3 regions of the Paenibacillus sp. JJ1722 genome follow, and region 1 is predicted to be linked to each of the others. Evidence: riboswitches for the same ligand, from Rfam matches in the RefSeq annotation. Region 1 holds a riboswitch; each other region holds the start of a gene.
The links. Region 1 has a riboswitch for cobalamin ahead of metE (5-methyltetrahydropteroyltriglutamate--homocysteine S-methyltransferase). Riboswitches for the same ligand answer to the same signal wherever they lie in the genome.

Region 2: it holds a riboswitch for cobalamin, as region 1 does, so the genes downstream of both, ACM1ND_RS07125 (ABC transporter substrate-binding protein) here and metE (5-methyltetrahydropteroyltriglutamate--homocysteine S-methyltransferase) in region 1, are expected to answer to the same signal.
Region 3: it holds a riboswitch for cobalamin, as region 1 does, so the genes downstream of both, ACM1ND_RS26320 (ABC transporter substrate-binding protein) here and metE (5-methyltetrahydropteroyltriglutamate--homocysteine S-methyltransferase) in region 1, are expected to answer to the same signal.

What each region holds. Positions count from the first base shown of each region.
Region 1 covers NZ_CP182500.1:5,686,779-5,690,278, forward strand. The annotation lists gene ACM1ND_RS25285 (anaerobic ribonucleoside triphosphate reductase) at 1-737, shown strand, start outside; gene nrdG (anaerobic ribonucleoside-triphosphate reductase activating protein) at 734-1,231, shown strand; cobalamin riboswitch at 1,408-1,604, shown strand; gene metE (5-methyltetrahydropteroyltriglutamate--homocysteine S-methyltransferase) at 1,764-3,500, shown strand, end outside.
Region 2 covers NZ_CP182500.1:1,618,877-1,622,376, reverse strand. The annotation lists gene ACM1ND_RS07130 (FecCD family ABC transporter permease) at 1-874, opposite strand, end outside; gene ACM1ND_RS07125 (ABC transporter substrate-binding protein) at 871-1,878, opposite strand; cobalamin riboswitch at 2,086-2,280, opposite strand; gene ACM1ND_RS07120 (histidine phosphatase family protein) at 2,403-3,161, opposite strand; gene cbiB (adenosylcobinamide-phosphate synthase CbiB) at 3,200-3,500, opposite strand, start outside.
Region 3 covers NZ_CP182500.1:5,914,955-5,918,454, reverse strand. The annotation lists gene ACM1ND_RS26325 (nucleobase:cation symporter-2 family protein) at 1-912, shown strand, start outside; cobalamin riboswitch at 1,602-1,806, shown strand; gene ACM1ND_RS26320 (ABC transporter substrate-binding protein) at 2,023-3,500, shown strand, end outside.

The DNA.
Region 1 (3,500 bases):
TTATGATGCGCGAAGGGGTATGGGAAGGTGGAGAACAACTGGCGCCAGATGATAAGGTGGGAAGCGTACTAAAGCACGGTACGCTTTCGATCGGGTTCATCGGGCTGGCTGAGTGCATGAAGGCACTATACGGGAAACACCACGGGGAGGATGATTTCGTATACCGCGAGGCACAGCGAATCATCACTTCCATGCGCGTGTATTGCGATCGAATGAGTGAATATCACAATTTAAATATTACATTGTTCGCTACGCCTGCCGAAGGTCTGTCGGGCAAGTTCACATTGCTGGATCAACGTGATTTCGGGATTATCCCTGAGGTAAATGATCGAGAATATTACACGAATTCTTTTCATATTCCCGTGTATTATACGCTCCCGGCTGCTCGTAAAATCAGCTTGGAAGCTCCGTTCCATAACCTCTGCAACGCTGGTGCGATTTCATACATCGAGCTGGATGGTAACGCGCGGAATAACCCGGATGCGTTTCTTAAAATTGTTCAGTACGCGCTGCATCAGAACATCGGCTATTTCTCTATCAACCACCCGGTGGATCGTTGTACGGAATGTGGTTATGAAGGGATTATCGGGACAAGCTGCCCCCAATGCGGCACAGATGAGGAGCATACACACTTTCAGCGCTTACGTCGGGTAACCGGATATCTGACAGGAGATTATACCGTTCGCTTTAATGCTGCAAAACAGGCAGAAGTTCGAGACCGGGTGAAACATAAGTGAATTTGTGTGGCTACATTCCGGAATCTCTGAACGAAGGATACGGCCTGCGCACTGTCGTGTTTATTAGCGGTTGCCGTCATGCCTGTCCCGGATGCTTTAATCCAGCGTCGTGGAGCTTCCGTGCAGGTGAGCCATTTACACCCCAACGACAACAGGAAGTCATTCGTGACATCATGGATAATCCGTTGTTGGACGGACTGACTCTCTGCGGGGGAGATCCGTTTTTCTCAGCAGCAGAATGCTCGCAATTTGTGCGTGACTTCCGCGAGGCCTGTCCCGACCGAACCGTGTGGGCTTATACTGGCTTTGTCTATGAAGATTTACTCACAGATCAGGAGCGACAGGAGCTAGCGCTTTTGTGCGATGTGATTGTGGATGGTCGTTTTGTAGAACAGCAAAAGGACCTGACCCTTCCCTTCCGGGGCAGTCGCAACCAGCGTCTGGTAGATGTAAAAGCCAGTATTCAGGCAGGCTATACCGTTTCATTGGCTTAACGCGAAGTTTACCCGGCAAGATGCTATATATCTAAGACAAGTCCCCATCATGGGTAAGGCTTGTCTTTTTTTCATATAGCTAACTGTTTCCATTGGAGTTTCTATTGCGCATCCTGTAAGTTTCACTTATGATGGTGAACAAGTATACGAGTGCATAATTATTCGTCATACCTTAACCGCATAGCTTGGAGATAGGTGTCTGTTCTATTCAGATCAGGCTTAAAAGGGAAGCCGGTGCAAATCCGGCACGGTCCCGCCACTGTAAACGGGGAACTTTCAGCTGTTCATATATCCACTGGTCCACAGACCGGGAAGGAATGCTGAGAGTCATGATCCGTAAGTCAGGAGACCTGCCTATTTTAACAACATCGCAAGTACCTACGGAAGATAGGGAGGTGTTAAGAGCAGTCGCCGTATTTTTGATTTTTTAATCACGGAGGCATTCTTTCCCCTACTTATTTTTAACTCTGGGGGAAGAATGCCTTTTTTGGTACGTAAAAATAAAACAGCTACCCACTAGGAGGAAAAGTACATGTCCATTATTGAATGGCCTGAATTGTCCGGCTTGATTAGCAGTAATCTGGGATATCCGCGTATCGGCGAAAACCGGGAATGGAAGAAAGCACTGGAACGCTTCTGGAACGGCAGCATTAACGAAAGCGAACTGCAGACGGAGATGAAAAGATTACGGTTGGAGCATCTGAGCAAGCAGCGTGACAAGGGGATTGATCGCATTCCTGTCGGAGACTTCTCCTATTACGATCACATGCTGGATACATCTGTAATGTTCGGTCTGGTACCCGAACGGTTCAACCATCGTCCCGCAGGTCCGGTTCCTCTGTCCGTGTATTTTGGGATCGCTCGTGGACAGAAGGGAGCAACCGCCAGTGAAATGACCAAATGGATGAATACCAATTATCACTACATCGTTCCTGAATTGGCAAACGCAGTCCCGGTGTTCACTGAAAATAAACCCTTACAGGCTTATCGTGAAGCAAAACAAGAACTAGGCATTGATGGGAAACCGGTCCTCATCGGCCCCTATTCATTCGTTACCTTATCCAAAGGCTATGATCGTAAGGATTTGGCCACCATCGTACGAAGCTTCCTGCCACTGTACACCCGTATCCTGTCTGAACTAGCGGCAGAAGGCGTTCAGTGGGTCCAAATCGATGAACCTGTCCTAACCACCTCATTCCCGGCAGAGGATTTGGACATTATTCAGGAAGTCTATGAAGCTTTGACTCAAGCTGCGCCCTCCTTGAATATAATGCTGCAAACCTACTTTGGCAGCCTGGACCATTATGAGCGTCTGTCCGCACTTCCGGTACAGGGATTGGGTCTTGATTTTGTGTATGATGATGGCGAAAATCTTCAGCATATATTGCAGCATGGCTTCCCTAAAGGAAAAACGCTGGGCGCTGGGGTTATTGACGGGCGCAATATATGGCGAAGCGACCTGAACGCTGTGGCTGCCCTGCTGGGTCAGTTAGCAGAACAAACCACTGCCGCACAGCTTATCGTACAGCCATCATGCAGTCTGCTGCATGTGCCAGTCAGTCTGGAGGCAGAGCACAAGCTGGACAAGGAGCTGGTGCAAGCGCTGGCCTTTGCCGATGAAAAGCTGGAGGAAATCGCCGTCCTGACGGCTGCACTTGGCAAACACGATCCTTCCGCACTCGCCAAGCTTGAGCAAAGTGCGGATGCGGTAGCCCGTTTCAACAGTTCAGCGGCACGCGTACAGACAGCTGCCGATCTGGCCGACCTGTTGGCAAAAGAGCCTCTGTCACGCAGCGTTCCTTTCGCCGAGCGTCGTGAGATTCAGCAAAATAAGCTGAAGTTGCCTCCACTGCCTACGACGACCATTGGTAGCTTCCCGCAAACCGCCGAGATCCGCAAGGCCCGCCTGCACTATCGCAAAGGAGAATGGTCAGCCGAGCAATACCGGGCGTTCATCCAACAGCAAATTAAGGAATGGATTGATATTCAAGAGGACATTGGCATTGACGTGCTTGTTCATGGAGAATTTGAGCGGACCGATATGGTTGAATTTTTTGGCGAAAAGCTGAACGGCTTTGCTTTTACGCAAAACGGATGGGTGCAGTCCTACGGCTCCCGCTGTGTTAAACCGCCGATTATATACGGAGACGTTTCCTTCGATCAGCCCATGACCGTGGAAGAAACGGCATTCGCCCAATCGTTAACTTCCAAGCCTGTTAAGGGAATGCTTACAGGCCCTGTGACCATTTTGAACTGGTCTTTTGAACGT
Region 2 (3,500 bases), 2.0 Mb from region 1:
GAACAATCATCCGGTAATCAGGCCCTGTCACCAGACGAATGATATGCGGTACAACGAGTCCCACAAAGCCAATCACTCCACATACCGAGACAGCGGCTGCTGTCAGCAGCGTGGAAATGATCAGAACAGATAGCTTCGTCGCATCTACATGAACTCCCATGTGAGCCGCCTGACGTTCACCCAAAGCCAAAATATTCAGCACACGTGCCCGGTTCCATAGAAATACCAGTCCTATGACCACATAAGGTAAAAGGATTCCTGTATATGACCAACCGCGCAGGCTAAGACTTCCCATCGTCCAGTACAATATTTCATTGACCGTCTCCTTCGACATGGCTGTCAGAAAGGAAACAACCGCCCCCAGAAAGGATTGCATCACCACACCCGACAAAATGAGACTTTGTGTCGGAATTTTTCCACCTTCCCGTGCCAACGTCAGCACCATCCACAGCGTCAGCATTCCGGTCGTAAATGCCACTAGCGGCAGCGTCCATATGCCAACAAATGAAAATTGAAGGCCCCAATAAATCAGTACTGCCGCTCCTACCGAAGCCCCCGAGGATACCCCCAGTGTATACGGATCAGCCAAAGGATTACGCAGCACACCCTGAAATCCGGCTCCCGCCAGCGCCAGCGCTGCTCCTACCAACATTCCCAGTAACACTCGTGGCAATCTGACCTTCAAAATAATTTGCTCTGAGGATGTATTCCAATCCGGTGTAAACGTATCGCCTAACCATGGAAGGTGGTTAACCAGAATGCCCGTGATCTGGCTGACCGGAAGCTTGGCCGAGCCGATGCCAAGACAGAGCAGCAGCGTCAGTAACAGCAGGACAAGACCTGTTCCTCCAAAGCCGATCAGTTTACGGTTCATTTGAAAATTTCAGGATACACGCCCTTGGCCACTTCCTTGAGACCTTCCGTTACACGTGGACCCGGACGACTGATCAAATTATCATCCACGGCAAACACCCGGTTGTGGCGAACAGCCGATATTTGATCCCATCCACTGCGAGCTTTAATAATTTCGCCGAGCGTTTGACCAGTTTTGTCGTCCTTGACACTTTTGCTGTACAAAATCACGTCAGGGTTCGCAGCAATAATATTTTCCTCACTAATTTGGTACCACCCCTTCTGCGTGGCGCCTACATTTTCGCCGCCCGCCAACGTAATCAGCTCGTCCATAAACTCGCCTTTACCAACTGTCCAGCCTGGTGAAAACTCGACGTATACCCGCAGCTTCTGCCCTTTACCGATATTTTTAATTCCTTCTTTCACTTCAGCTACATCTGCTCTCATCTTGTCGGTCACCGCTCTTGCTTCTTTCTGATGATCGGTGATTTTCCCATACAATTCGATGTTAGCCATGACATCTTCAACTGTCTTCGGTTCCGTTTTAAAAATCATAATTCCCATGTCGCGCAGCTTGGTCGTAGCCTGTTCACTAAGTGATATCCCTGCAAAAACGACTTCCGGGTTCGCAGCAATGATCGCCTCTTCGTTCGGTTTCATAATACCGCCCACTTTAGGCTTTTTCGTAGCTGCTTCTGGGTAATCAGAGTAGTCGGAGACGCCAACAATTTCCTTATCCAGCCCGATGGCGAACAGCGCCTCGGTTTCTGCCGGGGAGACGGAAACGATTTTATCCGGCGCTTTTTTGAATGTAAATTCCTGTCCTGTTGCATCCTTAACTGTGAGTGGGTAAACTGTTTTGCCCGGAGGCTCTTGTGCGGTTACGGTCTGTCCCGGCTGCTGTGAAGAATTCTGGTTCTCTTTATTTTCAGCATTTTTCCCATTAGCTCCACATGCACTCAGCACAACTACCAAAATCAGAACCAATAGACCTGTTGTCCAAACCTTTATTTTTTTTCCTGCCATGATTTGCACCCCTTCATAAAAAAATCGTTAAGAGCGTTACTTGAGCATCATCAGATATCTTCTAAATCCAGCCTTCTTTTCCTATCAAAAAAACCCCGCATCCTCATATCAGGACACAGGGGTCACGTTAGCGCAGATCGTGCGCAGGCGGCAGCTTCTTTCCGCACGGACAGTCACTGCGAACACGTCATCCTTTCCTCGAAGGATTATGGTGACAGGCGGACGGGCAGGTATCCTGACTTATGGTAAAATGCATGTCCTGAAATTCTTTCATATGCTTAGTAGCACATAAAGCAGGACTAACGGGCATGTTTCCATTTACAGTGGCGGGACCGCGCCGGACTCACACCGACTTCCCTTTTAACAGCGCAGGCAAGGGAAACCATAGTTTCATCACGCTGCGCCGACCTCGTCTGCTGGATATTTGATGTAGTGGTAGTCAAGCCGTTCTTTTACTTGATGATTATAGGTTAAAAAGAGGCGGCTTACAACCCAAACAGCCTCTTTATCCGCTGGTGTCTAACCTAATGAGGAAGCATTTCTGCTATGTAATTGTGCCGTCCTGCCAGCCTCAATTGAATCCTAAATGCTTCTCCCGGCTTCGGATTCAAACTCCAAAAATCATGGCCCGGTATCAGCATGCAAGCTAACTGACGAATTACGCCACCATGCGTAACGACCAAAACAGAGGGTGGCGCAGCAGTCAAATCCATGGGTTGAACTTCCATAGCAACACGCCATTCATACAGAGAGTCAAGAAATTTCCGTAGACGATTCACAAAATCTGCCCAAGACTCTCCTCCAGGAGGGGTTATCCGTTGCGGCTCATCAATCCAAGCGCGATACAACGACACATCCTTGAGCATGTCATACGTTTTTCCATCCCACTCACCAAAATGAAGCTCTCGCAGACGTGGTTCCATCATAGGAGACATAGTAGATAGGGAACCTCCAGACGTCAATTCTGATTCCGGCACAATGATCTGCAAGGTCTGGCGACATCGCATTAAATCGCTGCAATAGATTCGAGCAAAGGACTGCCCTTGCAATTTTTCTTGCAAAGGCTTTAATTCCTGCTCTGCTCCCGGTAGCAAACCTAAGTCGGAGTGTCCTAGATATCGACGTTCCTTGTTCCATAAGGTTGTGCCGTGACGAACTAACACGAGTTCCATGTCCCAATGCAGATCTTCTTTAGCATCATACGGCACCTTATCCTCCTGTGAGTTCGGACTTTGTGCGTATTCTACTGTCCTTTTTGCTGCTATATCTTGTTTCAAGATCATGTCACTTCCTGCTCGATCATTATTCAGTGTGTCACTCCTCACCGCACCCATCCCAAGGCAAAACAACCTACGGCTCCTAACAAACACAATCCTACAAACATACTGGACACGGCGAACATCAGCTGGATCGTATGCCGTATATCTTTCGACTCTAGCGGTCGTATCCAATCGCCCATGTATGCACGAAAGGAGCGCACGCCATGATACACATTATAACCTCCAAGACGAATCCCCAGTGCACCGGCAACAGCCGATTCCGGGAAGCCACTGTTCGGGCTTGGGTGCAGACGAGCGTCTCGCTTGACTGTGCGCCAGCTTCTTGCAGCATCTCGCTTGTAC
Region 3 (3,500 bases), 230 kb from region 1:
GGTCTATCCCTTATTCCGGTGGCGATGAACAATGTAGCAGGGGGCCAGGGCAGTTCGGACTTTGGACAGCCACGTAATTTACTGTTGGCGTTAGTCACACTACTGGTTATTCTGCTTGTGAATCGGTTGGCAAAAGGCTTTTTGCGCTCGATTTCCGTGCTTATTGGTTTGTTCGCGGGCACAGTGGTTGCTTATGGAATGGGAATGGTGCATTTTGCTCCCGTGGCGGAGGCCTCATGGGTGAGTGTTGCACAGCCGTTTTATTTTGGTAAGCCAGAGTTTAGCATTATGGCAGTTTGTACGATGATTATCGTCAATATTGTCAGCATGGTCGAGTCAACGGGCGTTTATCTGGCAGTAGGCAAAGCGATTGATCAGAAGGTGGAGCAGAAGCAGATCGTCAATGGTCTGCGTTCCGAAGGACTTGCGATTATGCTTGGGGGTATTTTTAACGCGTTTCCTTATACAGCTTTCTCGCAAAATGTTGGTTTGATTTCACTCACGCGCGTCAAATCGCGAAACGTTATTTTTGCTGCGGGCGGTATCATGGTTGTTCTTGGTTTGCTTCCTAAGCTGGCTGCCTTAACGACAGTGATTCCTAACGCTGTGCTGGGCGGGGCGATGATCGTCATGTTCGGCTCGGTCGCTGCATCAGGCATGTCTATTTTGTCAGAAGTGGATCTACGGAAAGAAAGCAATCTGCTGATCGCAGCATGCAGCATTGCCGTGGGCCTAGGCTCTGCCGTTCTGCCGCAAATGTTCGACCAGCTGCCGAGCTTTGCTAAAATGCTGTTGCAAAATGGCATCGTTTCGGGTTCGATTACAGCGATTGTCTTGAACATCGTTTTGACAAGAAAACAGGGCGAACCGGTCAAAAGCGTGACGGTTCAGGAGGTTCCACAGAAGGTTTGATGATTAGGAATAAATAAACCCTTGCCGTCTGGGGACATATAGATATTGACCCTGTCCGACTGTGCAGTGGCGCTAAAGTTAACTCTTAAGTTGATTTATTTACTAGAGGAATTTGCTAGAGTAGTGGGCGAGGTCGTGGTATAATTTACCTTATGGATTTTGAATAGTGGTGGATGTTTTCGGACTACGGTGCAGCTTCCCGAAAGGGGGTGAAGCCGATGGTTACACTTGTGTCGTGCTACGATGTGGTGCGTTGGATGGTTACGTTACTAAGCCTGGTGTTTAGTATTCGTAAACTTTATCGCTGGCTACGTCGAAAATTTCGGAACAAGCGAAAACCCACCGCGTAATTAGGTTGGCCCCTAACGGTGGGTTTCGTTTGCATTAACATTTAGTTATGCAGCGCGCCGTGGTGGTGATCCACAGCCTTTCAAGTCCTAAGAGTCTTTGCCGTTGGCGCGGCGAAGACTCTTTTTAGTATACGGACACGATGATTATCTATATACCTAATTTTAGCACGTTCATTTCGTGCACGCAATGAATAGACATCACCTTCATTCTCGCCACATCGTTCAAATTTAAATTATTGTGCAGCATTTATTGACAAGCCTGTGACAACAAAATAAGATCGTAATGGAAAGAAATAAAGGAAGAAAACAGGTGTGAGCCGGACGACTCTATGTACGAGGTTTTGTTGAGACCATGTAGATGGTTGTTGAGCGTGTTCACTTAAAAGGGAAGTTCGGTAGATTCCGACACGGACCCGCCACTGTATACAGGCATCAGCAGGATACTGCTGGAGCTTTCAGAACAGCCACTGGAACTGTGAAGAACCGGGAAGGCCTGAAAGATGCGCCTGGAGTCAGGAGACCTGCCTGTTTTGACATCACTGTCAGACCCACGGGATGCTGGGGAGGTGGTTAGGCGTGCTGCATACGGAATGTCTGAAACCGATCCGATCCCTTCTATGTTTTTGGAGTTGGCTTCGAGGTGAGTTTTGACATTTTATAATGAAAGCATTTCTGACTGCTGATCAAGTGGTCCGGAATGCTTTTTTCGCGTTTTGCGTTAGGTTTATATGATTTTACAAGATAGAGGGGGATTCATTGAATGATTAGCAATCGTAGCAGGCGTTCATGGTTGATATGTACAGGGGTGATGCTGTTGCTGGCAGTTATGGCTCTTTCGGGATGTGCCAGCAATAAGACGTCGGATAGCTCCGGCAAGGGTGAAAACGCGTCAGCACAACAAACAGCGACAGATAAAAAGCTGGTAATGGCGTATACATGGAAACCGTCAGGCGTTGACCCGCACGGAGATAATAGCTGGGATGTGATGCGATCCGGTGCAGGTGAGACACTGGTACGTTTGAATGAAAAGCTGGAGCCTGTGGCTTGGCTGGCAAAGGAGTGGAAGCAGGATAGTCCTACAGTTTGGACGTTCAGCTTGCAGGATAAAGTCACTTTTCATGATGGAAAGAGTATGGATGCAGCAGGTGTAAAAGCGTCTTTGCTGCGCTCTATCGAGAAAAGCCATCTGGCGAAGGATTTACTGAATGTGAAGTCCATTGATGTAAGCGGCCCGCTGGCTTTGAAAATCACGACAAACCAGCCGAACGCGGCGCTGGTGTCCAATCTAGCTGATCCATCGACAATTGTACTGGATGTGGCATCGATGAAAGATGAGCAGAGTTACCCAGCGATGACAGGCGCCTTTAAAATCAAAGCGTTCAACAAGGACCAATCGTTGGTCGTAGAGCGTTATGACGGATATTGGGGCGAGAAGGCACGACTGGCTGAAGCGACGATGAAGTTCATTACGGACGGGAATTCGCGTCTGATGGCGCTGCAATCCGGCGAGGTGGACGTAGCGACGGATATTCCGGTTGATAATGCAGAGGTACTGAAAAAGAATGACAAGCTACAAGTGCTGTCGGCTCCCTCCTTGCGCACCCATATGATCGTGTACAATATGGAATCGCCAGTATTCAAGGATGCGGCGAACCGTAAGGTGGTGGACAGCCTGATTCCACGCACATCGATTGTGAGCGCCGTCATGAGGGGCTTCGGTACGGAAGCAAGCAGCCCATTCCCGAGCATTCTTCCCTTTGGTAAAGTTGAGCGTAAAGCGCTGGGGGGAACGGCAGAGCAGCTGTTGACGAAGGATGGCTGGCAGAAGGACGCCCAAGGGACATGGACTAAGCAAGGCAAGCCGTTCGAGGTTACGCTGCTGACTTTCCCTCAGCGTCCGGAGCTCTCTGTTATGGCTGAGGTCATCCAAAGCCAATTGCTGAAAGAGGGAATCCAGGTCAAGATTCGCAAGGTGGAAAATATCGACGAGGCGTTGACCAAAAACGATTGGGATTTTGCAATGTACAGCATGCTTACTGCTCATACAGGAGAGCCGCAATATTTTATGGACATGTTTTATTCTTCGAAAAGCGAAGCCAATGTAAGCCGGTATAGTTCCAAACCGCTAGAGAGTATTCTTAACAGCTTGAAGCTGGCGAAGGATACAGCGCAGCGTAATGCTGTGACACTACAAGCGCTGGATATCATCAATGCGGATTTGCCACAGTCGTTCATTGT